DNA from 4 places in the Cronobacter turicensis genome. Region 4 is predicted to be linked to each of the others. Evidence: predicted binding sites of a transcription regulator. Region 4 holds the regulator's gene; each other region holds the start of a gene.

Region 1 (6,080 bases), 1.2 Mb from region 4:
CGGGTTTGATTTCCATAACGCCAATAAGATCAACGGTAAAGCCTTTGATATGAACGCGCCCGCGTTTGCGGCGGCGCTCGGCAAGTACGAGCGCTGGACCATTTCCGGCGAGGGCGACATGATGCTGCATCCGTTCCATATCCACGGTACGCAGTTCCGCATTTTGACTGAGAACGGCAAGCCGCCCGCCGCGCATCGCGCCGGATGGAAAGATACGGTATGGGTGGAAGGCGCGCGCAGCGAAGTTCTGGTGCGGTTTGATTACGCGGCGTCAGCCGAGCATGCCTATATGGCGCATTGTCATTTGTTAGAGCACGAAGACACCGGGATGATGTTAGGGTTTACGGTGGCGTGATGGATACGCGTTAATGGCGGGTGCGCTGTGCTTACCCGCCCTACAAAAGGATTATGGCGAGCTCTGTGTAGGGTGGGTAAGCGAAGCGCACCCACCGGTTCCCGAATAAATACACTGGTCCCAAATAAAGCCCGGCCCACAAACCGCGCCCATAAAAAAAAGCCCCTCGATGAGGGGCTTTTTGCTTTCCGATACGGTATTACTTCGCATCATCCGGCAGGGCATAGGCAACGATGTAATCGCCCATTTTGGTACCGAACGAACCGTGGCCGCCTGCAGAGATCACGACATACTGCTTGCCGTTCACTTCATAGGTCATCGGCGTCGCCTGGCCGCCAGCCGGCAGGCGGGCTTCCCACAGCTTCTCGCCGTTGGTCACGTTGTACGCGCGCAGATAGTTATCCGCGGTCGCACCGATGAACAGCACGTTGCCGCCGGTGGTGATCGGGCCGCCAAGCATCGGCATACCCATGTTAAACGGCACCGCGAACGGCATCGGGAACGGCATGCTGTCGCGCGGCGTACCGATACGTTTTTTCCACACCACGTCGTTGGTCTTCAGATCCAGCGCGGAGATATAACCCCATGCCGGCTGCTTACACGGCAGACCAAACGGAGAGAGGAACGGGTTCAGGGTGACGCCATACGGCACGCCGTACTGCGGCTGGATACCGGATTCCGTACCGGTGCCCTTCGCGTCTTTCGGCTGCTCCATCGGGTTGCCCGGACCACGCGGGATAAGCTTCGATACGAACGGCAGCGCCATCGGGTTGGCAATCGCCACCTGACGGTGCGGGTCAACGGCCAGGCCGCCCCATTCGAACATCCCCAGGTTACCCGGGAACACCAGCGTGCCCTGCTCGGACGGCGGCGTGAAGATGCCCTCGTAACGCAGGCTGTGGAACATCACGCGGCAGACCAGCTGGTCATACATCGTGGCGCCCCACATATCCGCGCCGCTCAGATCTTTCTTCGGACGGAAGGAAAGGTCAGAGAACGGCTGCGTCGGCGTTACGTAGTCGCCTTTCGCGGCGCCCTGCGGAACCGGTTTTTCCGGCGCCGGGACGACGAGCTTACCGTTACGGCGATCCAGCACGAAAATGTTGCCGGTTTTCGCAGGCGCGTAGATGACCGGAACGGTTTCGCCTTTCACGGTAATGTCAGCAAGGGTCGGCTGCGCAGGCAGGTCCATATCCCACAGGTCGTGGTGAACGGTCTGATAAGACCACACCAGCTTACCGGTAGACGCGTTCAGCGCGACGATGGAGCTCGCGTAGCGTTCCTGCTCCGGTGTGCGATTACCGCCCCAGATATCTGGCGTGGTCACGCCCATCGGCAGGTAAACCATGTCGAGTTTCGCATCATAAGACGCCGGCGCCCAGGAGTTCGGGGAGTTCAGCGAGAAATGATGTTCATCCGCCGGGATCGCATTCGGGTCTTTCGCGCCCGGATCGAACGCCCACAGCAGCTTACCGGTATTGATATCAAAACCACGGATGACGCCGGACGGCTCACGGGTGGAGAAGTTATCGGTCACCGCGCCTGCAATGACAATCACCTTATCGGTGACGATCGGCGGCGATGTCGGCTCGTACATACCTGGTGTAGTCACCGGCATGTTGGTTTGCAGGTTCAGAATACCTTTATTGGCGAAGCTTTCGCACAGCTTGCCGTTATCCGCATTCACCGCAAACAGACGACCGTCGTTCACCGGCAGGATAATACGACGCGGACAATCCGCGACGACATCCGGGTTGGCATTCGCCGTGGTCGCTTCGTGATACGACACGCCGCGGCACGTGACGTGCTGGAAGGTCGGGTTCGTATTCAGTTGCGGATCGAAGTGCCATTTTTCTTTACCGGTCGCGGCATCAACGGCGAAAAGACGCTGGTGCGCGGTGCAAAGGAAAAGGGTGTCGCCGACTTTAATTGGCGTCACTTCGTTAGTAATTTCACCTGGGTCATTCGGCAGCTTCAGGTCGCCGGTGCGGAACACCCAGGCTTCTTTCAGCTGATGAACGTTGTCGGTGTTGATCTGCTTGAGCGGGGAGTAACGCTGGCCTTCCTGGTTACGCCCGTAAGCCGGCCAGTCGCCGTCAGGAATGCTCTGGCTGCCGTTCACGGCGGCAGGGGTGCTGTCCGCGCTGAGCGTGCCGTTGATTTCCTGCGGATCGTTAAAGCCTGCCCAGAACAGCAGCCCGGCAGTAATGATTAACGAGACCAGCAGCGCCGGTACGCCTGCGCGAGACGGCGTGCTGAGGCGACGCCAGACAAACGGCAGAATCAGCCATACGCCGAAGAACACCAGCACGTCACAACGCGGCGTCAGCGCCCAGAAGTCGAAGCCGACTTCCCAGATGCCCCACGCCATCGTACCTAACAGGATGATTGCGTAGAGCCACAACGCCGCAGCGTTACGTTTCCACAGCAGCCAGGCGGTCGCCAGCATGCCTACCCCGGCGATGGGGTAGTACCAGGAACCACCGATTGAAACCAGCCATATACCACCAACCAATAAATACAGTCCTGATAATGCTGCGAACAGGGCTGTGAGAATCACGAGAAGCCGTGATTGTGTCTTTTTTGTTTCTTCCATAACCACACTCTTAATTTTTAAGTAGCAAGTTATTATAGTTGTTAACATATGTGATCTTAATCACAAAAAGAGCTTTTCGCACTTTTCTGTCGGAAGGGCGTTTTGCTGGTATACTGCCCCGCTTATCTATCGTTACCGGCAGCAGCCGCAGCGGGTATCGGTGATTTATTTTTAAATCAAACGGTTAGCGATATGAAACATACTGTTGAAGTGATGATTTCCGAGGCGGAAATTAAGGCGCGCGTCGAAGAACTGGGGCGTCAGATTACTGAGCGTTATCAGGACAGCGGCAGCGAAATGGTGCTGGTAGGGCTGCTGCGCGGCTCATTTATGTTCATGGCGGACCTGTGCCGTCAGGTTCACGTGGCGCATGAAGTCGATTTTATGACCGCCTCCAGCTACGGCAGCGGCATGTCCTCCACGCGCGATGTCAAAATCCTTAAGGATCTGGATGAAGATATCCGTGGCAAAGATGTGTTGATCGTCGAAGATATTATCGACTCCGGCAACACGCTCTCCAAAGTGCGCGAAATCCTGAGCCTGCGCGAGCCGAAATCCTTGGCCATCTGTACGCTGCTTGATAAACCGTCGCGCCGTGAAGTGGATGTCGCCGTGGAATATGTCGGCTTCTCCATCCCGGATAAATTCGTGGTGGGCTACGGCATCGATTATGCCCAGCGCTATCGCCATCTGCCGTATATCGGCAACGTCGTGATGCTGGAAGAGTAAATCCGGCGCACAAAAAAGGGGCCAGCGGCCCCTTTTTTTATTTCACGCTCGCCCTTATTTATGGCTGGCGTGGGTTTTCTGGATATTGGATACGCCTTTGCGATAGCCCTGTTCCAGCGTTTCGCGGTCAGTAGCGGTCACGTCCAGATCGCGCAGAAGACCGTCGTGGATGCCGTAGGCCCAGCCGTGAAGCGTCACTTTCTGGCCGCGTTTCCAGGCGGACTGCATGATGGTGGAGTGGCCGAGGTTATAGACCTGCTCCATCACGTTCAGCTCGCACAGCGTGTCGAGGCGTTTTTCCTGCGGCAGTTCGCCCAGCAGCGCGCTATGTTTAAACCAGATGTCGCGAATGTGCAGCAACCAGTTGTTAATCAGGCCCAGTTCCGGGTTTTCCACCGCCGCCTGCACGCCGCCGCAGCCGTAGTGACCGCAGATGATGATGTGCTCAACTTCCAGCACGTCAACCGCGTACTGGACGACGGAGAGGCAGTTAAGGTCGGTATGGATAACCAGGTTCGCCACGTTGCGGTGAACGAAAATCTCGCCCGGCTCAAGGCCAGTGAGGCGTTCAGCCGGTACGCGGCTGTCGGAACAACCGATCCACAGGAAGCGCGGTTTCTGCGCCTGCGCCAGACGTTCAAAAAAGCCAGGGTCTTCTTCCACCAGCATTTTTGACCAGACTTCGTTATTACTAATGAGTGTGCTGATATCTTTCATAGAGGTTAACAACCTGTAACCAGACAATTGCGTTGGGGTAATATAGGGCAACTAAACTTTTTTTTAAACCACACAACTTCTGCAAGTAAATAAGGTGACTGTACTTTCATGACCATTGCACTGGAACTGGAGCAGCTTAAAAAGACATATCCCGGCGGCGTGCAGGCGCTACGCGGCATTGATTTACAAGTCGAAGCGGGAGATTTCTACGCCCTGCTGGGGCCGAACGGCGCGGGGAAATCCACCACTATCGGCATCATCAGTTCGCTGGTAAATAAATCGTCCGGTCGGGTGCGCGTGTTTGGGTACGATCTGGAACGGGATGTGGTTAACGCGAAACGCCAGTTGGGTCTGGTGCCGCAGGAGTTTAACTTCAACCCCTTCGAGACCGTGCAGCAGATCGTGGTGAACCAGGCGGGTTACTATGGCGTTGAGCGTCGCGAAGCGGTCGAGCGCAGCGAAAAGTATTTAAATCAGCTCGATCTTTGGGAAAAACGCAACGAACGTGCGCGTATGCTTTCAGGCGGGATGAAGCGTCGTCTGATGATTGCCCGCGCGCTGATGCATGAGCCGAAGCTGCTGATCCTCGATGAGCCAACGGCGGGCGTGGATATCGAACTGCGCCGCTCGATGTGGGGCTTTCTGAAAGATCTTAACGATAAAGGCACCACGATTATCCTCACCACCCACTATCTCGAAGAAGCGGAGATGCTGTGTCGCAATATCGGCATCATCCAGCGCGGTGAGCTGGTGGAAAACACCTCGATGAAGTCGCTGCTATCCAAGCTTAAATCGGAGACGTTCATCCTCGATCTGGCCTCGAAAAGCCCGCTGCCGAAGCTCGAAGGCTATCAGTATCGTCTGGTGGATACCTCAACGCTTGAGGTGGAAGTGCTGCGCGAGCAGGGCATTAACAGCGTCTTTAATCAGCTGACCGCGCAGGGCGTTCAGGTGCTGAGTATGCGCAACAAAGCGAACCGTCTTGAAGAGCTGTTCGTCACGCTGGTGAATGATAAACAAGGAGAGCGCGCATGATGCAGCTTTACTGGGTCGCCCTGAAAAGTATCTGGGCGAAAGAGGTGAACCGATTTGCCCGCATCTGGATACAGACGCTGGTGCCGCCGGTCATCACCATGACCCTCTATTTTATTATCTTCGGCAACCTTATCGGCTCGCGTATCGGCGAAATGCATGGCTTCTCGTACATGCAGTTTATCGTGCCGGGTCTTATCATGATGGCGGTGATCACTAACTCTTACGCCAACGTGGCGTCGTCGTTTTTCAGCGCCAAGTTCCAGCGCAATATTGAAGAGCTGCTGGTGGCCCCGGTGCCGACGCATGTGATTATCGCCGGTTACGTGGGCGGCGGCGTGGCGCGCGGGCTATGCGTCGGTATTCTGGTAACCGCCGTGTCGCTGTTCTTCGTGCCGTTCCAGGTGCACTCATGGCTGTTTGTCGCCCTGACGCTGCTGATGACCGCCATTCTGTTCTCGCTCGCCGGGCTGCTGAATGCGGTGTTCGCCAAGACCTTCGACGATATCAGCCTGATCCCGACCTTCGTGCTGACGCCGCTGACCTATCTCGGCGGGGTGTTCTATTCGCTGACGCTACTGCCGCCGTTCTGGCAGGCGCTGTCGCACTTGAACCCGATCGTCTACATGATTAGCGGTTTCCGCTTCGGTT
Region 2 (6,080 bases), 400 kb from region 4:
CAAGCTGGTGGCGTTCTACGATGACAACGGCATCTCCATCGACGGCCACGTTGAAGGCTGGTTCACTGACGATACCGCAAAACGCTTTGAAGCTTACGGCTGGCACGTTGTGCGCGGCGTGGACGGTCATGACGCCGACGCCATCAAACGCGCGATTGAAGAAGCGCGCGCAGTCACCGACAAACCGTCTCTGCTGATGTGCAAAACCGTTATCGGTTTTGGCTCGCCGAACAAAGCAGGCACCCATGATTCCCACGGCGCGCCGCTGGGCGAAGCCGAAGTGGCCGCCACCCGCGAACAGCTGGGCTGGAAATATGAGCCGTTTGTGATCCCGCAAGAAATCTATGCGCAGTGGGATGCCAAAGAGATGGGCCAGGTAAAAGAAAGCGCCTGGAACGAAAAATTCGCCGCCTATGCGAAAGCATTCCCGCAGGAAGCCGCTGAATTTACTCGCCGTATGAAAGGCGAGATGCCAGCGGATTTCGCCGCGAAAGCGCAGGAGTTCATCGCGAACCTGCAGGCGAACCCGGCGAAAATCGCCAGCCGCAAAGCGTCTCAGAACGCCATTGAAGCCTTCGGCAAACTGCTGCCGGAATTCCTGGGCGGCTCTGCGGATCTCGCGCCGAGCAACCTGACCATCTGGTCTGGCTCTAAAGCGATTAATGAAGATGCCGCAGGCAACTACATTCACTACGGCGTGCGCGAGTTCGGCATGACCGCTATCGCGAACGGCCTCGCGCTGCACGGCGGTTTCCTGCCGTATACCTCGACCTTCCTGATGTTTGTGGAATATGCCCGCAACGCGGTGCGTATGGCCGCGCTGATGAAACAGCGTCAGGTGATGGTTTATACCCACGATTCTATCGGTCTTGGCGAAGACGGCCCGACCCACCAGCCGGTTGAACAGCTGGCGGCGCTGCGTGTGACCCCGAACATGAGCACATGGCGTCCGTGCGACCAGGTGGAATCAGCAGTCGCGTGGAAATACGCGGTCGAGCGCCATGATGGCCCGACGGCGCTGATTTTCTCTCGTCAGAATCTGGCGCAGCAGGAACGTAGCGAGCAGCAGCTGGCGGATATCGCCCGCGGCGCCTACGTCCTGAAAGACTGCGACGGTCAGCCGCAGATCATCTTCATCGCCACCGGCTCTGAAGTTGAACTGGCTGTCGCCGCTGCCGATAAACTGGCTGCGGAAGGCGTGAAAGCGCGTGTCGTCTCCATGCCGTCTACCGACGTCTTTGACAAACAGGATGCCGCTTACCGCGAAGCCGTGCTGCCGAAAGCCGTCAGCGCGCGCGTGGCTATCGAAGCTGGCATCGCCGACTACTGGTTCAAATATGTTGGCCTGAACGGCGCTATCGTGGGCATGACCACGTTCGGCGAATCCGCCCCGGCAGAGCAGCTGTTTGAAGAGTTCGGCTTTACCGTGGATAACGTGGTGAGCAAGGCGAAAGCGCTGCTGTAACCGCACATCACGCGTAATAAAATGAACGGGAGGCCATGCGCCTCCCGTTTTTTTTGGCTCAGTCGCCCGGATATTTCTCACGCATCGCGATGGCAAACGGTGAGTTGTCGTAGTCTGATATTGGCCAGTCGCGGTAGTCCAGCAAGTCGTCCGCCATTTCCTTAATCACGGCGTTAAGCTCAAGCCGCGCCCGCCACGTTTGCGGTATGGCCGCTACCCCGTGTATCGCCCCGAGAACATGACCGGCTATCGCGCCCGTAGAGTCGGAATCGCCGTCGTGATTGACCGCCATCAGCACGCCTTCTGCAAACGAGCGGGCGCGCAGCGCGCAATAAAGGGCGATGGCGAGCGCCTCTTCGGCGACCCAGCCTTCACCCAGTTTTTGGATCGCCTCCTGTGGGGCAAGCGGCGAAGCGGCGAGTAAGCACGCATGTTCAAGCGCGCGTTCTGTTTCATCGTGATCGGGCGCGCTTTTCAGTAAATCCAGAGAACGCGCCAGCGCGGCAGGAAGGGAGCCCCCCTGAGCGAGCTGTAAGACCAGCGCCGCCAGCACGCCGCCGGTGAGAACGCCCGTCGGGTGACCGTGCGTCAGCGCGGCGAGCTGACAGCCCGTGTCGAACGCCGCTTTCAATACATCACCGCCCGGGTATCGCACGTAAAAAAGCCCCACCGGGGCCACGCGCATGACGCCGCCGCAGCCCTTGCTGTTATTACGGGCCGGTTCGCCGCAGGCGCGCATCTCGCGCAGCGCCGTGAGGCAGGTGTTGCCCGGGGCGCGGGCATGGAACAGGGCCTTATGCCGGATAAGCCAGCCGGAAAGCTCAGTGGTATCAAGCAGACCGTGGCAGTTGCGTTCGCCCTGCGTCAGCAGCCAGCGCAGATAAGCATGCGCGGTCACGGAGGTAAATGACGGGCCGATGCCGCGCATCGCCGCACGCGTCCAGGCCCGCAGCAAACCTTCGGCGGTAAAGAGCGTCATCTGCGTATCGTCCGTGATTTTCCCGGCGCCGCCCCAGGCGTGCTCAAAATCCGTGATGCCCTGCGCACCCCAGCGTGCGGTGATTTCCGCCCGGCCTAAAAATTCCACCGGGGCGCCGAGCGCATCGCCCACCGCGCCGCCAAGCAGGCAGCCGCGAAAGCGCGCCCGTAAAGGAGCCAGACCGGCACCGTTTTCGTACTCTTCTGGATACGCCATCACTGTCCCTTTGTTACTGTGGAGTCGCCACCATTGTAGAGCGCGGCGGCAGGCGCGTAACGTCGATAATGATCTACCTGACGGGATTTATGCAGCCGTTATTCATCACGGCTCATGCAATAGTGGAATTTATTCCAGAAAAAATGTGACGCAGGTCAGAAGTTAGTGTCATTTCGCCGCGGAATCATTCCTTTTATTCCATGATTCGCTTATTCTTGCTGAAGCGTTTCAGTCGACTGATTGTTCGACAATCCATCAAACGGTTGTAGTTTGTGACGGGCGAGGATTCCCCTTCGAAGATGGCTGCATTACTCTGTCAGCTTCTTCACATCCGGGATTCTGGCAGGAGATATATGACCTTACGCGTAGCGATTAATGGCTTCGGTCGCATCGGGCGCAACGTAGTTCGTGCGTTGTATGAGTCCGGCCGTCGCGCGGAAATCAGTGTGGTCGCCATCAATGAGCTGGCCGACGCTGCGGGCATGGCGCATTTGCTGAAATATGACACCAGCCATGGCCGCTTCGCATGGGATGTCCGTCAGGAAGGTGAGCAGCTCTGGATTGGCAATGATGTCATTCGTCTGCTGCATGAGCGCGATATTATCGCGCTGCCCTGGAAAGCGCTGGATGTAGACATTGTGCTCGACTGCACCGGCGTTTACGGCAGCCGCGCCGATGGCGTCGCCCATCTGGAAGCGGGCGCGCGCAAAGTGCTGTTCTCACATCCAGGCGGCAACGATCTCGACGCTACCGTTGTGTACGGCGTCAATGAAGCGGCACTGCGCGCTGAACATCGCATTGTGTCTAACGCCTCCTGCACCACCAACTGCATTATCCCCATTATCAAGCTGATGGACGACGCGTTCGGAATTGAATCCGGCACCGTGACGACTATCCATTCCGCCATGCACGATCAACAGGTTATCGACGCCTATCATCCAGACCTGCGGCGCACGCGCGCGGCCAGTCAGTCCATCATTCCGGTCGATACCAAGCTTGCCGCGGGTATAACGCGTATTTTTCCTAAATTTCATGACCGCTTTGAGGCAATTGCAGTACGCGTGCCTACCATTAACGTGACGGCCATTGATTTAAGCGTGACGGTACAGAAACCGGTAAAAGCCCATGAAGTCAACCTGTTGCTGCAAAAAGCGGCACAGGGTGCATTTCATGGTATAGTTGACTATACGGAATTACCGTTGGTCTCAACAGATTTTAACCACGATCCGCACAGCGCCATTGTGGACGGCACCCAGACACGGGTGAGTGGTGCGCACCTGATTAAAACACTGGTCTGGTGCGATAACGAATGGGGCTTCGCTAACCGGATGCTCGACACCACGTTAGCGATGGCAGCTATTGGTTTCAGGTAAGATTTCATGCATTACGGCTTAGGCCACGATGTATGGGGTCTGCAAAACTTTAAGAATCAACGAGAGGATTCACCATGTCTGTAATTAAGATGACCGATCTGGATCTGGCAGGTAAACGCGTTCTGATCCGCGCCGATCTCAACGTTCCGGTAAAAGAGGGGAAAGTCACCTCTGACGCGCGTATCCGCGCCTCCCTGCCGACCATCGAACTGGCTCTGAAACAGGGCGCTAAAGTGATGGTGACGTCCCACCTGGGCCGCCCGACCGAAGGCGAATACAACGAAGAATTCTCTCTGCTGCCGGTAGTTAACTACCTGAAAGACAAACTGAACTCGCCGGTTCGCCTGGCGAAAGACTACCTCGACGGCGTCGAAGTGGCTGAAGGCGAGCTGGTGGTGCTGGAAAACGTTCGCTTTAACAAAGGCGAAAAGAAAGACGACGAGACGCTGGCGAAAAAATACGCTTCTCTGTGTGACGTGTTTGTCATGGACGCATTTGGTACCGCGCACCGCGCGCAGGCTTCCACTCATGGCGTCGCGAAATTCGCTGACGTGGCGTGCGCAGGCCCGCTGCTGGCAGAAGAACTGGACGCGCTGGGTAAAGCGCTGAAAGAGCCGGCTCGCCCGATGGTTGCTATCGTAGGGGGTTCTAAAGTCTCTACCAAGCTGACCGTACTGGATTCCCTGTCTAAAATCGCTGATCAGCTGATCGTCGGCGGCGGTATCGCCAACACCTTCGTTGCAGCCCAGGGCCACAACGTCGGTAAATCCCTGTACGAAGCCGATCTGGTTGATGAAGCGAAACGTCTGCTGACGACTTGCGATATCCCGGTCCCGACTGACGTTCGCGTAGCGACCGAGTTCTCTGAAACCGCGCCGGCTACCCTGAAGTCTGTTACTGAGATCAAAGATGAAGAGCAGATTCTGGATATGGGCGACGTTTCCGCTGAGAAACTGGCTGAAATCCTGAAAAACGCCAAAACGATTCTGTGGAACGGCCCGGTGGGCGTGTTCGAATTCCCGAACTTCCGTAAAGGCACCGAAATCGTGGCTCGCGCAATCGCAGAAAGCGACGCGTTCTCCATCGCTGGCGGCGGCGACACCCTGGCCGCTATCGATATGTTCGGCATCGCCGACAAGATCTCCTACATCTCCACTGGCGGCGGCGCATTCCTCGAATTCGTGGAAGGCAAAGTTCTGCCGGCAGTTGCGATGCTCGAAGAGCGCGCGAAGAAATAATGTAAGCAGGCGGGGCATCCCGCCTGTTTTTCAGCGCGCCTGACAGCTCGCTTACCCTTTCCAACGGTCGAAGATACACATACAGGACAACGTTAATATGTCTAAAATTTTTGATTTCGTAAAACCGGGCGTCATCACTGGCGACGACGTACAGAAAGTATTCCAGGTAGCTAAAGAGAACAACTTTGCGCTGCCGGCAGTTAACTGCGTGGGTACCGATTCCATTAACGCCGTTCTGGAAACCGCTGCGAAAGTAAAAGCGCCGGTTATCGTTCAGTTCTCTAACGGCGGCGCCGCGTTTATCGCAGGCAAAGGCTTCAAAGGCGAAGGCCAGCAGGCAGCCATTCTGGGCGCTATCTCCGGCGCGCATCACGTTCACCAGATGGCTGAACACTACGGCGTGCCGGTTATCCTGCACACTGACCACTGCGCGAAGAAACTGCTGCCGTGGATCGACGGTCTGCTGGACGCGGGTGAAAAACACTTTGCCGCTACCGGCAAACCGCTGTTCTCTTCTCACATGATCGACCTGTCTGAAGAGTCTCTGGAAGAGAACATTGAAATCTGCTCCAAATACCTGGAGCGCATGTCCAAAATGGGCATGACTCTGGAAATCGAACTGGGCTGCACCGGCGGTGAAGAAGATGGCGTGGACAACAGCCATATGGACGCTTCCGCACTCTACACCCAGCCGGAAGACGTTGACTACGCGTACACCAAACTGAACGCGATCAGCCACCGTTTCACCATCGCGGCGTCCTTCGGTAACGTACACGGCGTTTACAAGCCGGGTAACGTGAAACTGACCC
Region 3 (6,080 bases), 530 kb from region 4:
ACTGGCGGAAAGGCCGCCTGCGCTCAGCAGCCGGTGATACTGCTCGTCATCGAACGGCGTATGCCACGCGATGGCGGCGGCCTCGCGCACGGAAATGCCGCTCACTCGCGACACCAGCTCCAGCGGCGCGTCGCTGAACACCTTGCCCTCGCCTATCACCCGGTACAGCCAGCCGCAGCGCGCGGTATCCTGCATCCGGCCGGAAAGCTCGCTAATCCTAGAGTGAAAATTGACCTTAAAACACGGCGAACGCGGCTGGGTGATTTGGATAAGCGCCTCGCCCCAGCGAAAGATATCGCCGATAAACGCGTTTTCTTCGGTAAGCCCCAGCGTTGAGAGATTCTCGCCAAACGCGGGCGGCGCGAACCACTCCGCCTGTTCCGGGTATTCACGCGCCCAGACGGCGTAATGCTCGCGCGGATAATGGCACAGCGCGCGGTCCGCCCCGCCGTGAATTTTCTTCTCCGCCTGCTGATCGCCAACCAGCCCGCGGCTGGTGAGCGACAGTTCGCCTTCCACCTGCACTTTGCCGATGGCGCTGGGCCTGCTGCCTTCATAGTCGCGGATTTTGCCGAGATAAACCTGCACCGGGAAATACATACGCGCCTCCTTTTGCGGATATAAAAAAAGCGAGCCATCAGGCTCGCTTTTTACAGGTCAGGTTGCAACCTTATTTCTGAGAAGCGAAACGCGCTGCGGCTTCGTCCCAGTTAACCACGTTCCAGAACTCTTTGATGTAGTCCGGACGGCGGTTCTGGAATTTCAGGTAGTACGCATGCTCCCACACGTCCAGGCCCAGGATCGGGTAGCCGGAAGCGCCGGAAATAGCTTCGCCCATCAGCGGGGAATCCTGGTTTGCGGTGGACACGACAGCCAGTTTGTCGCCTTTCAGCACCAGCCACGCCCAGCCAGAGCCGAAACGGGTCGCTGCCGCTTTCTCGAACTCTTCTTTGAATTTCTCAACGGAGCCGAAATCGCGCTCGATAGCCGCTTTCAGATCGCCCTGCAGGGTGGTGCCTTTTTTCAGGCCTTTCCAGAACAGGCTGTGGTTCGCGTGGCCGCCCGCGTTGTTACGCAGAACGGTTTTCTTGTCAGCCGGAACCTGATCCAGTTTCGCGATCAGCTCTTCAACCGGCAGGTTCGCCAGCTCCGGCAGGCTTTCCAGCGCCGCGTTGGCGTTGTTGACGTAAGTCTGGTGGTGTTTGGTGTGATGGATTTCCATCGTCTGCTTGTCGAAATGCGGTTCAAGCGCGTCATAGGCGTACGGCAGGGATGGCAGTGTATAACTCATATTCATCATCTCCATTATTATCGGGCGGCAGAGGTGTTAACGCCGCGTAAGCAGTGGGTTCATTATAGTTAATTAAATGATATTGAAAATGTTTATCAATGCCGCAGTTTTTATATGGTTATAACTTAACGCAATAATGGCTGAAAATGGACACCTGGCGCTGATTTTTACACAGATTTCCATGTCTTAGGCATCGTCTGAATTCACCACAAAGTGTGATCCCCGTTCGGCTTACCCCCTGTTTTTTGCCATCCGCCTGCGCTTCGCGGCAGCGCCCCGAAGGTGAAAGATTGAGCGCCTCAATAGACTCGTTTCGGTTAGGGGGCGGCTTTCGCTCCCGTCTGGCCTTATGACGGAAACGAGGACGACAGCATGAGTAACGCAATAACCATGGGAATACTGTGGCATTTGATTGGCGCCGCGAGCGCCGCCTGCTTTTATGCGCCGTTTAAGAAGGTGCGGCACTGGTCCTGGGAAACCATGTGGTCAGTAGGCGGCGTGGTGTCGTGGCTGATTTTACCGTGGGTAGTCAGCGCTCTGCTGCTGCCCGATTTCTGGGCCTATTACCGCTCGTTCAGCGCCGCCACGCTGCTGCCGGTGTTTTTATTCGGCGCGATGTGGGGCATCGGCAACATTAACTACGGCCTGACCATGCGCTATCTCGGCATGTCGATGGGCATCGGCATCGCGATTGGCATTACGCTGATTGTCGGCACGCTAATGACGCCGATGCTGAACGGTAAATTCGGGCTGCTCATCGGCACACCCGGCGGGCGGATGACGCTGCTTGGCGTGTTCGTCGCCCTGATTGGCGTCGCCATCGTCACCCGCGCGGGCCAGTTGAAAGAGCGCCAGATGGGTATCAGGGCCGAAGAGTTTAACCTCAAGAAAGGGCTGGTGCTGGCGGTGATGTGCGGCGTGTTCTCGGCGGGCATGTCGTTTGCGATGGACGCCGCAAAACCGATGCATGAAGCCGCCGCGGCGCTGGGCGTCGACCCGCTGTATGTCGGCCTGCCGAGCTATGTCGTTATCATGGGCGGCGGCGCGCTCATCAACCTCGGCTTCTGTTTTATTCGCCTCGCGAAGGTGAAAACGCTGTCGCTGAAAGCCGATTTCTCGCTGGCGAAACCGCTGCTTATCAGCAACGTGCTGCTCTCGGCGCTGGGCGGGCTGATGTGGTATTTGCAGTTTTTCTTCTACGCCTGGGGACATGCGCGCATCCCGGCGCAGTATGACTACATCAGCTGGATGCTGCACATGAGCTTTTACGTGCTGTGCGGCGGGATCGTCGGGCTGGTGCTGCGCGAGTGGAAAGCCGCCGGGCGTCGCCCGGTCAGCGTGCTGAGCCTGGGCTGCGTGGTGATTATCGTGGCGGCGAATATCGTCGGGCTGGGCATGGCGGCGAACTAACCTGTCATTGCGCCCCACTGCTGACGCCACACCCGTGGCGTCACGCCCGTTTCACGGGTAAACACCACCGAGAAATAGTTACTGTCCTCAAAGCCGCAGCGCGCGGCGATATCGCTAATCAGCAACGAGGAGTGACGCAGCAGGTACTGCGCCTGGCAGATGCGCAGCTGGCGCAGATACTGGCTGATGCTCATGCCCGTCTGCTGGCGGAACAGCTGGCGCAGCGGGCGTTCGGCAATCTGGTAATGGCTGCAAAAGTGCTGCAAATCAAACGGCACTTCAAGGCTGTTGCCCAGCGCCGCCATCAGCAGATCCAGCGTTTCGCCCTCGCCCGGCCCCGTGCCGCCCGATGGCTGATAACGATGACGGCGCAGCGTAATCGCCAGTTGTAAAAAGAGGCTTTCGGCTAAACAGTGCGAGAGCGCGTCGTGCTTCGGGCTCTCATGCTCCAGCTGGTCGATGACCTGACGCGCCTGCACCATACCCTGGCTGCTGAGCCGCCAGCGCGGGTCGCCGTTCACACCGCGCGGGTTTTCCAGCAGATCGCGCCAGTTAACGTTCAGTTGCAGTCGTTCAGGACAATAGATGATGTTGTGCAGCACCAGATCGTTGACCGACTGATAACTGTGGCGGTCTTCGGCGCGGATATAAAAGAGATCGCCGCAGGTGATGCGATACGGGCGGTCATTCAGCACATGCAGCCCGTTGCCGCGCCACACCAGCACCAGTTCGCAGAACTCGTGGGTATGCTCGGCAAAGACATTCTGAGGGTAGCGATCCGCCACGACGACCGGCTGGGCAGGTGTCGCGAAGAAATCCGCTTTCCTGAGCATTAACTGAGAGGCCACAGCGTATCTCCGGGGCAAATAGCTGCAAAGTATCCCCTTTTTTGCCGCAGAAAACGGTGATTCCCTTCGCGTTACTGCATCTGTTCGTCGCGCCCCTGGCGAATGTCGCGCGGCGACCACGAAAATTCACGCCGGAACAGCGTGGAGAAATGGTTGCTGTCGCCAAAGCCGCACTGGTAGGCGATATCCGTAACGCTCTCTTCGCTATGGCGCAGCAGATAGCGCGCTTTCATGAGGCGCAGGCGGTTAAGGTAACGCTGCGGCGTCAGGCCGGTGCGCTGCTTAAGCTGCCGGTGTAACGTGCGCAACGACAGCATGTGTTTGTCGGCGAGCTGCTCCCAGCAGACCTCTTCCGCGTAGTGATCCTCAAGCCAGGCGATAAGCTGGTTCAGCCGCTCATCGGCATGGCCGCCACCCTGCATCTGACTGCCGCTTCGCAGCAAAATCAACAGCTGCATAAAGAGCATCTCCATGCTGGCGACGGCGTGTACGTCGCTGCATTCGCGCAGCGCTTCCAGCCTCTCCACCAGCGGGCTGGCCTGATGCAGCGTCTGCTGGCTGACGCGCCAGTGCGACGGATAGTGGCCGTCCTGCTCCTGCGGCAGGAGCTTTTCAAGCCCCGACAGGAAACTGAACGCCTGCGGAGAGCGATACAGCACATTGGTCAGACAGAGGTTCTCGGTGTGCTCATAGAGATGGCGATCGTGGTCGCGCACAAAACAGACGGAGCCGCCGCTGAGCGTATACGGCTGGCCATTAAACACATGCGTGCCGGTGCCGTGCTCGACGATAACAATCTCCCAGAAATCATGATGATGCTCAGGAAAGGCTGCCTGCGGCAGACGCGGTTCAATAGTGACCGACGCCGCGCCGGATGGGAAAAAATCAATGCCCTGTAGTACCGTCATCATCGCCCCCGCATTCTGTAAAACCTGTCTGATAGTAGATAACGGTTCTCACTCAGACCTTAAATTTTCGACGCCAAAACGCGCAAAGCCCGTCGGTTTTTTAAGAAACACCGTGAAATTTCTGGAAATGCGGCGCGGCTCACACCCCTGCCTGCCGGGCGGCCAGACGCCATTTTGTGAACTTCCTCACGTTCATCTTTGCTTCCTTGCCAGCGCGGTGAACACGCTGTCCGTGGAGTGAAGGTGCGCCGCCGTGCCGCTCCCTAGACTGGCGTCAGAGATTCCAACAGGACCCTAACCATGACTATTCGCCATAGCGTCGCGGTCGATCTGGGCGCCTCCAGCGGCCGCGTAATGCTGGCCCGCTACGACAGCCACGGACAGCGCCTGACGCTTGAAGAAATCCACCGTTTCGCCAACGGCCTGCGCCGCGTGGACGGCTTCGACACCTGGGATGTGGACGCGCTGGAGCGTGAAGTGCGCGCGGGCCTTGAAAAAGCCTGCGCGCGCGGCGTCGCTATCGACAGCATCGGCATCGACACCTGGGGCGTCGATTATGTGTTGCTGGACGCACGCGGCGAGCGCGTCGGCCTGCCGGTGTCGTACCGCGACAGCCGCACCGACGGCATCATGGCCCGCGCAGAGCAACAGGTGGGCCGCGAGGCGATTTACCGCCGCACCGGCATCCAGTTCCTGCCGTTCAATACCCTCTATCAGTTTCGCGCGCTGGTGGAACAGCAGCCGGAGCTGGTCGGGCGCGTGGCGCACGCGCTGCTCATCCCCGATTACCTCTGCTACCGGCTGACCGGCGCGCTGAACTGGGATTACACCAACGCGACCACCACGCAGCTTATCAACATCAACACCGATAACTGGGACGAGACGCTGCTCGACTGGGCGGGCGTGCCGCGCCACTGGCTCGGCGCGCCGACGCATCCGGGCAACGTCATCGGCCGCTGGCGCAGCGCGCAGGGCGTGGAGGTGCCGGTGGTATCCGTGGCGACCCACGACACCGCCAGCGCCGTGATCGCCGCGCCGCTGGCGACGCCGGACGCGGCCTGGCTCTCCTCCGGCACCTGGTCGCTGATGGGTTTTGAGAGCAAAACGCCGTACACCGACGACCGCGCGCTCGCGGCCAATATCACTAACGAAGGCGGCGCCGAAGGGCGATACCGGGTGCTGAAGAACATCATGGGCCTGTGGCTGTTGCAGCGCGTCTGCCAGGAGCAACAGATTAACGACCTGCCCACGCTTATCGACGAGGCGCGCGCGCTTGCGCCCTGCCGCTTTGTCGTGAACCCCAACGATGACCGTTTTATCAACCCCGAAAACATGAGCCGCGAAATTCAGGCCGCCTGCCTTGAGCGCGGCCAGCCTGCGCCGCAAAGCGCGGCAGAACTGGCGCGCTGCATCTTTGACAGCCTGGCGCTGCTTTACGCCCGCGTGCTGGAAGAGCTGACCGCCCTGCGCGGGCGTCCGTTTACGGTGCTGCATATCGTCGGCGGCGGCAGCCAGAACCCGCTGTTGAACCAGCTCTGCGCCGATGCCTGCGGCATCCCGGTACTGGCGGGCCCGGTGGAAGCCTCCACGCTCGGCAACATCGGCTGCCAGTTAATGGCGCTG
Region 4 (6,080 bases):
TGCAACCATATGGAAAAAGGGTTTTCGCGCTTCTACCAGTTCTATTTGCTGAACCTGTTGAAAGCCAACGCCTCTCGTAAGCTAAAAGCCTGGCCCGGCACGCTGCCGATTGAACTCGCCCAGCTTAAACGTCTGCGCCGCATTCGCGATTTCGATGATTTGATAACGTCGAAAATTCACGGCTTTCGCGACGCCGTCGATTACTATCGCCAGTGCAGCGCCATGCCGCGTCTTACGAATATCACCCGCCCGACGTTGATTATTCATGCCAAAGACGACCCGTTCATGGATCATCACGTGATCCCTGATACCGCCGCGCTGCCTGCTAATATTGAATATCAGCTGACGGAGCATGGCGGCCACGTGGGCTTTGTCGGCGGCACGCTGCGTCAGCCCAGAATGTGGCTGGAGCAGCGCATTCCTGACTGGTTAACCCCTTATCTGGACCGATAAATGATCATTCCCTGGCAAGAGCTGGCGCCCGACACCCTGGACCGCCTGATTGAAGCCTTCGTCTTGCGCGAAGGCACCGATTATGGTGAACATGAACGCTCGCTTGAGCAAAAGGTCGCCGACGTGCGGCGTCAGTTGCAAAGTGGCGAGGCCGTTCTTGTGTGGTCTGAACTGCACGAAACGGTCAATATCATGCCGCGTTCGCAGTTTCGCGGTTAACGTTCCAGGCGGAGCCCTGCCCCGCCGCTTCAGGGAGTTGTCTCGCTATGTCTGCCAAACATCCGGTTATCGCCGTCACGGGCTCCAGCGGCGCGGGAACCACCACCACCAGCCTCGCGTTTCGCAAAATTTTCGCCCAGCTGAATCTTCATGCCGCCGAAGTGGAAGGCGACAGCTTCCATCGCTACACGCGCCCGGAAATGGACATGGCTATCCGCAAAGCGCGCGATCTTGGCCGCCACATCAGCTATTTCGGCCCGGAGGCGAACGATTTTGGCCTGCTGGAGCAAACCTTTGTGGAGTACGGCCTGACCGGCAAAGGGCAGTCGCGCAAATATCTGCACACCTATGACGAAGCGGTGCCGTGGAACCAGGTGCCCGGCACCTTCACGCCGTGGCAGCCGTTACCGGAACCGACAGACGTGCTGTTTTACGAAGGGCTGCACGGCGGCGTGGTGACGCCGCAAAACGACGTGGCGAAACATGTCGACCTGCTGGTGGGCGTGGTGCCTATCGTCAACCTTGAGTGGATACAAAAGCTGATTCGCGATACCAGCGAGCGCGGCCACTCCCGCGAGGCAGTGATGGATTCCGTGGTGCGCTCCATGGAAGATTACATCTCCTACATCACGCCGCAGTTCTCGCGCACCCATATTAACTTCCAGCGCGTGCCGACGGTGGACACGTCCAACCCGTTCGCCGCGAAAAGTATCCCGTCGCTCGATGAGAGTTTCGTGGTGATTCACTTCCGCAATCTGGACAATATCGATTACCCCTGGCTGCTGGCGATGCTACAGGGCTCGTTTATCTCGCACATCAATACGCTGGTGGTGCCGGGCGGCAAGATGGGGCTGGCGATGGAGCTTATTATGCTGCCGCTGGTGCAGCGGCTGATGGAAGGGAAACAGATAGCGTGACAGAATGGCCCGGTGGCGCTGCGCCTGCCGGGCCGCCCGCCGTCACATCACGCGTCGATCACTTCGTAAGAATGGGTGATGTTGACCCCTTTGCCGAGCATCAGCGCCACTGAACAGTACTTCTCCGCCGACAGATCCACCGCGCGCGACACTGCCGCGTCTTTCAGATCTTTACCCGTCACCACAAAGTGCAGATTGATATGCGTGAACAGACGCGGAGCCTCTTCGCGACGCTCTGAGGTCAGCTTCACTTCGCAGTCGGTCACGTCGTGACGGCCTTTTTGCAGAATAGAGACCACATCAATGGCGCTGCAGCCACCTGCCGCCATTAAGACCATTTCCATCGGGCTCGGCGCTTTGTCGCCGGAGTTGCCGTCCATCAGGATCTGATGCCCCGAAGCGGACTCGCCAAGGAAGGTTAAGCCTTCCACCCATTTCACTCGTGCATGCATGTTATTCGCTCCAGGCTATTCATTTTTCTGACAGATTACGCGCGCGCGTCATCAGAGGCAACGGAAGGCGACCTGCGTCAAGCTGAAACGAGACAACAGGAGACACCTGATAAAAGCTATGCTAAAACAGTCTGGATGCAGCGGCGATACATTGATGTTACGCATGGGTGCAGAGGAGAAGACAATTTATCGGCTGCGATGTCCACGGACAGCCAACTTCCCTGGAAGCGGGAAGATGATGATTGCAAAGCCAGACAGGGGTTACGCGCCCTGTCTTTGGAGCCAGTTTAAAACAGAGGATAACCGCGCATGGTGCTTGGCAAACCGCAAACAGACCCGACTCTTGAATGGTTCTTGTCTCATTGCCACATTCATAAGTATCCATCTAAGAGCACGCTGATTCACCAGGGTGAAAAAGCGGAGACGCTGTATTACATCGTCAAAGGCTCAGTGGCAGTGCTGATCAAAGATGAAGAGGGCAAGGAGATGATCCTCTCGTACCTGAATCAGGGAGACTTCATCGGCGAACTGGGTTTGTTCGAGGAAGGTCAGGAACGCAGCGCCTGGGTTCGCGCTAAAACTGCCTGTGAAGTGGCTGAAATCTCCTACAAAAAATTCCGTCAGCTGATTCAGGTTAACCCGGATATTCTGATGCGTCTCTCCTCGCAGATGGCTCGCCGCCTGCAAGTCACCTCAGAGAAAGTGGGCAACCTCGCCTTCCTGGACGTGACCGGCCGCATCGCTCAGACGCTGCTGAACCTGGCGAAACAGCCGGACGCGATGACCCATCCGGACGGAATGCAGATTAAAATCACGCGTCAGGAAATCGGCCAGATTGTCGGCTGCTCCCGCGAAACCGTTGGCCGCATTCTGAAAATGCTCGAAGATCAGAACCTGATCTCCGCCCACGGTAAAACTATTGTGGTTTACGGTACCCGCTAAAAAATCAAAAAACGGCGTGTCGCTTCGGTAACACGCCGTTTTTGTATCTATACTTCTCCCCTATGTGGCGTCGTCTTATCTATCACCCTGAAATTAATTACGCTTTACGGCAAACGCTGATCTTAAGCCTGCCGGTGGCGGTCGGGTTGATGCTGGGCCATCTCCAACAAGGGTTGCTGTTTTCACTCGTCCCCGCCTGCTGCAATATTGCCGGTCTCGATACCCCGCACAAACGCTTCTTCAAACGCTTGATCATCGGCGCCTCGCTGTTTGCGCTGAGCAGCCTGGCGGTACAGTTTCTGCTGTTACAGGCCATCCCGCTGCCGCTTATTCTGCTGATGCTGGCGCTGCTGCTGGGCGTGACGGCGGAGATAAGCCCCCTGCATGCGCGCCTGCTGCCCGCGTCGCTTATCGCGGCCATCTTCACGTTAAGCCTCGCCGGGAATATGCCCGTCTGGGAGCCGATGCTGCTCTACGTTCTCGGCACGCTCTGGTATGGCGCGTTTAACGGTTTCTGGTTCTGGCTGTGGCGTGAACAGCCGCTGCGTGAATCGTTAAGCCTGATTTATAAAAGCCTCGCCGACTACTGCGAAGCGAAATACAGCCTGCTGACGCGCCACACAGAACCGGAACAGGCGCTGCCGCCGCTACTGGTGCATCAGCAAAAAGTGGTGGATCAGATAAGCCAGTGCTATCAGCAGCTACAGATGCTGTCGGCGACCAAACAGAACGGCTACAAACGCCTGCTGCGCACGTTTCAGGTGGCGCTGGATCTTCAGGAGCATATTTCGGTCTCCCTGCATCAGCCGCGTGAAGTGCAAAAGCTGGTGGAGCGCAGCCACGCCGAAGCGGTGCTGCGCTGGACGGCCCAGACCGTCGCCACGCGCCTGCGCACGCTCTCTGACGATATTCTCTACCACCGCTACTCGTACCGCTTCTCAATGGATAAGCAGATTGAGGCGCTGGCGAAAATCGCCCGTCAGCATCCGGACAACCCGGTCGGCCAGTTTTGCGAATACCATTTCAGCCGTATCGCCCGCGTGCTACGCACCCAGCGCCCGCTCTACGCCCGTGACCTGATGGACAGCGGCCAGCGCCGCCTGCCGCTGCTGCGGGCGTTGAAAAGCTATCTGTCGTTGAAATCCGCGGCGCTGCGCACCGCCGCGCGTCTGGGCGTAATGCTGGCGGCGGCGGGCCTGTTAGGGAGCGCGTTCAATTTACCGAAGCCGTACTGGATCCTGATGACGGTGCTCTTCGTCACGCAAAACGGCTATGGCGCGACACGGGTGCGCATCCTGCACCGGGCGGGCGGCACGCTGGCGGGGCTGATTATCGCGGGCATCACGCTGCACCTGAATGTGCCGCAGGGCTATACCCTGCTCGGCATGTTGCTGGTGACCTTAATCAGTTATCTGATAATCCGGCGGCACTACGGCTGGGCGATGATTGGCTTTACCGTCACGGCGGTCTATTCGCTGCAAATCCTGACGCTCAACGGCGAGCAGTACATCGTGGCGCGCCTGATAGACACGCTGTCCGGCTGCCTTATCGCGTTCGGCGGCATGGTCTGGCTCTGGCCCCAGTGGCAGAGCGGCCTGCTGCGCCAGAACGCGCATGACGCGCTGGAGGCCGACCAGGAGGCGCTGCGCCTGATCCTGAGCGACGATCCGCAGCCCGGCCCGCTGGCGTGGCAGCGGATGCAGGTCAACCAGGCGCACAACGCGCTCTATAACTCGCTCAATCAGGCCATGCAGGAGCCGGGCTTTAACAGTCGTTATCTGGAGGATATGCGTCTGTGGGTCACGCACAGTCAGTTTATCGTCGAGCACATCAACGCGATAACGACGATGGCGCGCGAGCAAACCACGCTGACGCCGGAGACGGCGGCGCGCTACTTACAGGCTTGTGAAATTGCGCTACAGCGCTGCCAGCAGCGGCTGGAGCATGACGCGCCGGGCGACACGCAAAACGAGGCGGTACTGGAGGGCGAAGAGGTCTTGCCGGAAGGGGCGCCGGGCGTAATGGAGCATCATCTGCTGCGCATTCTCGATCATCTGCGCACCATGCACACCATCTCTTCCGTGGCGTGGCGCCAGCGCCCGCATCACGGTATCTGGCTCAGGCGACGCCTGAGCCAGTCACGCTGATTAACCGTTAACCACGCGTGCGACGGCGCGCGCGAAACGGGCCATCCCTTCGTCGATATCGGCACTCTCCACCAGCAGCGACGGCGCGAGACGCATCACGTCCGGCCCGGCGTTCAGCACCATCACGCCTTCCGCCGCGGCGGCGTACAAGAAATCGCGGGCGCGCCCGTGGAAGGCTGGGGTCAGCTCGGCGCCAATCAGCAGGCCCATGCCGCGAATATCGCTGAACAGTCCATACTGCTCGCCGATGCGCTGAAGGTGCTGCACGAACTGCTCGCGTTTTTGCGCCACGCCGTCCAGCACCTCCGGGGTGTTGATAATATCAAACGCTTCGCCCGCCACCGCGCAGGCGAGCGGGTTGCCGCCGTAGGTGGAGCCGTGCGAACCCACATGAAACGCCGAGGCGACATCATGCGTGGTGAGCATCGCGCTGACCGGGAAACCGCCGCCCAGCGCTTTGGCGCTGGTCAGGATGTCCGGCGTCACGCCGTAATGCATGTAAGCAAACAGCTTGCCGCTGCGGCCCATGCCGCACTGTACTTCGTCGAACACCAGCAGCGCCTGATGGCGGTCGCACAGCTCGCGCAGGCCGCGCAAAAATTCCGGCGTCGCGGCGGTCACCCCGCCCTCGCCTTGCACCGGCTCGACCACCACCGCGCAAGTGTGGTCGTCCATCACCGCTTTGACCGCATCGAGATCGTTGAACGGCACATGGATGATATCAGCGGGTTTCGGGCCGAAGCCGTCGGAGTATTTCGCCTGGCCGCCCACGGAGACGGTAAACAGCGAACGTCCGTGAAAGGCATTATAAAACGCGATGATTTTCGTTTTGTACGGGCTGTGACGTGTGATGGCGTAATGGCGGGCCAGCTTGAACGCGGTTTCATTGGCTTCGGTGCCGGAGTTCATGAACACCACGCGCTCGGCGAACGTGGCGTCCACCAGCTTTT

What was found. The regulator CRP, encoded in region 4, controls carbon source genes, mostly activating them, when cyclic AMP is high. The targets are predictions, from matches to a motif close to ATGTGANNNNNNTCACAT.
Region 1: the regulator CRP is predicted to act here: its motif matches at 3,000-3,017, upstream of hpt (hypoxanthine phosphoribosyltransferase).
Region 2: the regulator CRP is predicted to act here: its motif matches at 2,804-2,821, upstream of epd (erythrose-4-phosphate dehydrogenase).
Region 3: the regulator CRP is predicted to act here: its motif matches at 4,585-4,602, upstream of rhaS (HTH-type transcriptional activator RhaS).

What each region holds. Positions count from the first base shown of each region.
Region 1 is NZ_CP165997.1:3,540,113-3,546,192, reverse strand. It holds gene cueO (multicopper oxidase CueO) at 1-355, shown strand, start outside; gene AB8W27_RS16990 (glucose/quinate/shikimate family membrane-bound PQQ-dependent dehydrogenase) at 555-2,951, opposite strand; gene hpt (hypoxanthine phosphoribosyltransferase) at 3,144-3,680, shown strand; gene can (carbonate dehydratase) at 3,735-4,397, opposite strand; gene AB8W27_RS16975 (ABC transporter ATP-binding protein) at 4,506-5,432, shown strand; gene AB8W27_RS16970 (ABC transporter permease) at 5,429-6,080, shown strand, end outside.
Region 2 is NZ_CP165997.1:747,743-753,822, forward strand. It holds gene tkt (transketolase) at 1-1,465, shown strand, start outside; gene AB8W27_RS03595 (ADP-ribosylglycohydrolase family protein) at 1,524-2,660, opposite strand; gene epd (erythrose-4-phosphate dehydrogenase) at 3,014-4,033, shown strand; gene pgk (phosphoglycerate kinase) at 4,108-5,271, shown strand; gene fbaA (class II fructose-bisphosphate aldolase) at 5,369-6,080, shown strand, end outside.
Region 3 is NZ_CP165997.1:4,202,178-4,208,257, forward strand. It holds gene yiiM (6-hydroxyaminopurine reductase) at 1-600, opposite strand, end outside; gene sodA (superoxide dismutase [Mn]) at 671-1,291, opposite strand; gene rhaT (L-rhamnose/proton symporter RhaT) at 1,664-2,701, shown strand; gene rhaR (HTH-type transcriptional activator RhaR) at 2,698-3,549, opposite strand; gene rhaS (HTH-type transcriptional activator RhaS) at 3,621-4,457, opposite strand; gene rhaB (rhamnulokinase) at 4,758-6,080, shown strand, end outside.
Region 4 is NZ_CP165997.1:345,659-351,738, reverse strand. It holds gene AB8W27_RS01625 (hydrolase) at 1-453, shown strand, start outside; gene AB8W27_RS01620 (YheU family protein) at 454-672, shown strand; gene AB8W27_RS01615 (phosphoribulokinase) at 720-1,589, shown strand; gene AB8W27_RS01610 (OsmC family protein) at 1,637-2,041, opposite strand; gene crp (cAMP-activated global transcriptional regulator CRP) at 2,351-2,983, shown strand; gene AB8W27_RS01600 (YccS/YhfK family putative transporter) at 3,046-5,130, shown strand; gene AB8W27_RS01595 (aspartate aminotransferase family protein) at 5,131-6,080, opposite strand, start outside.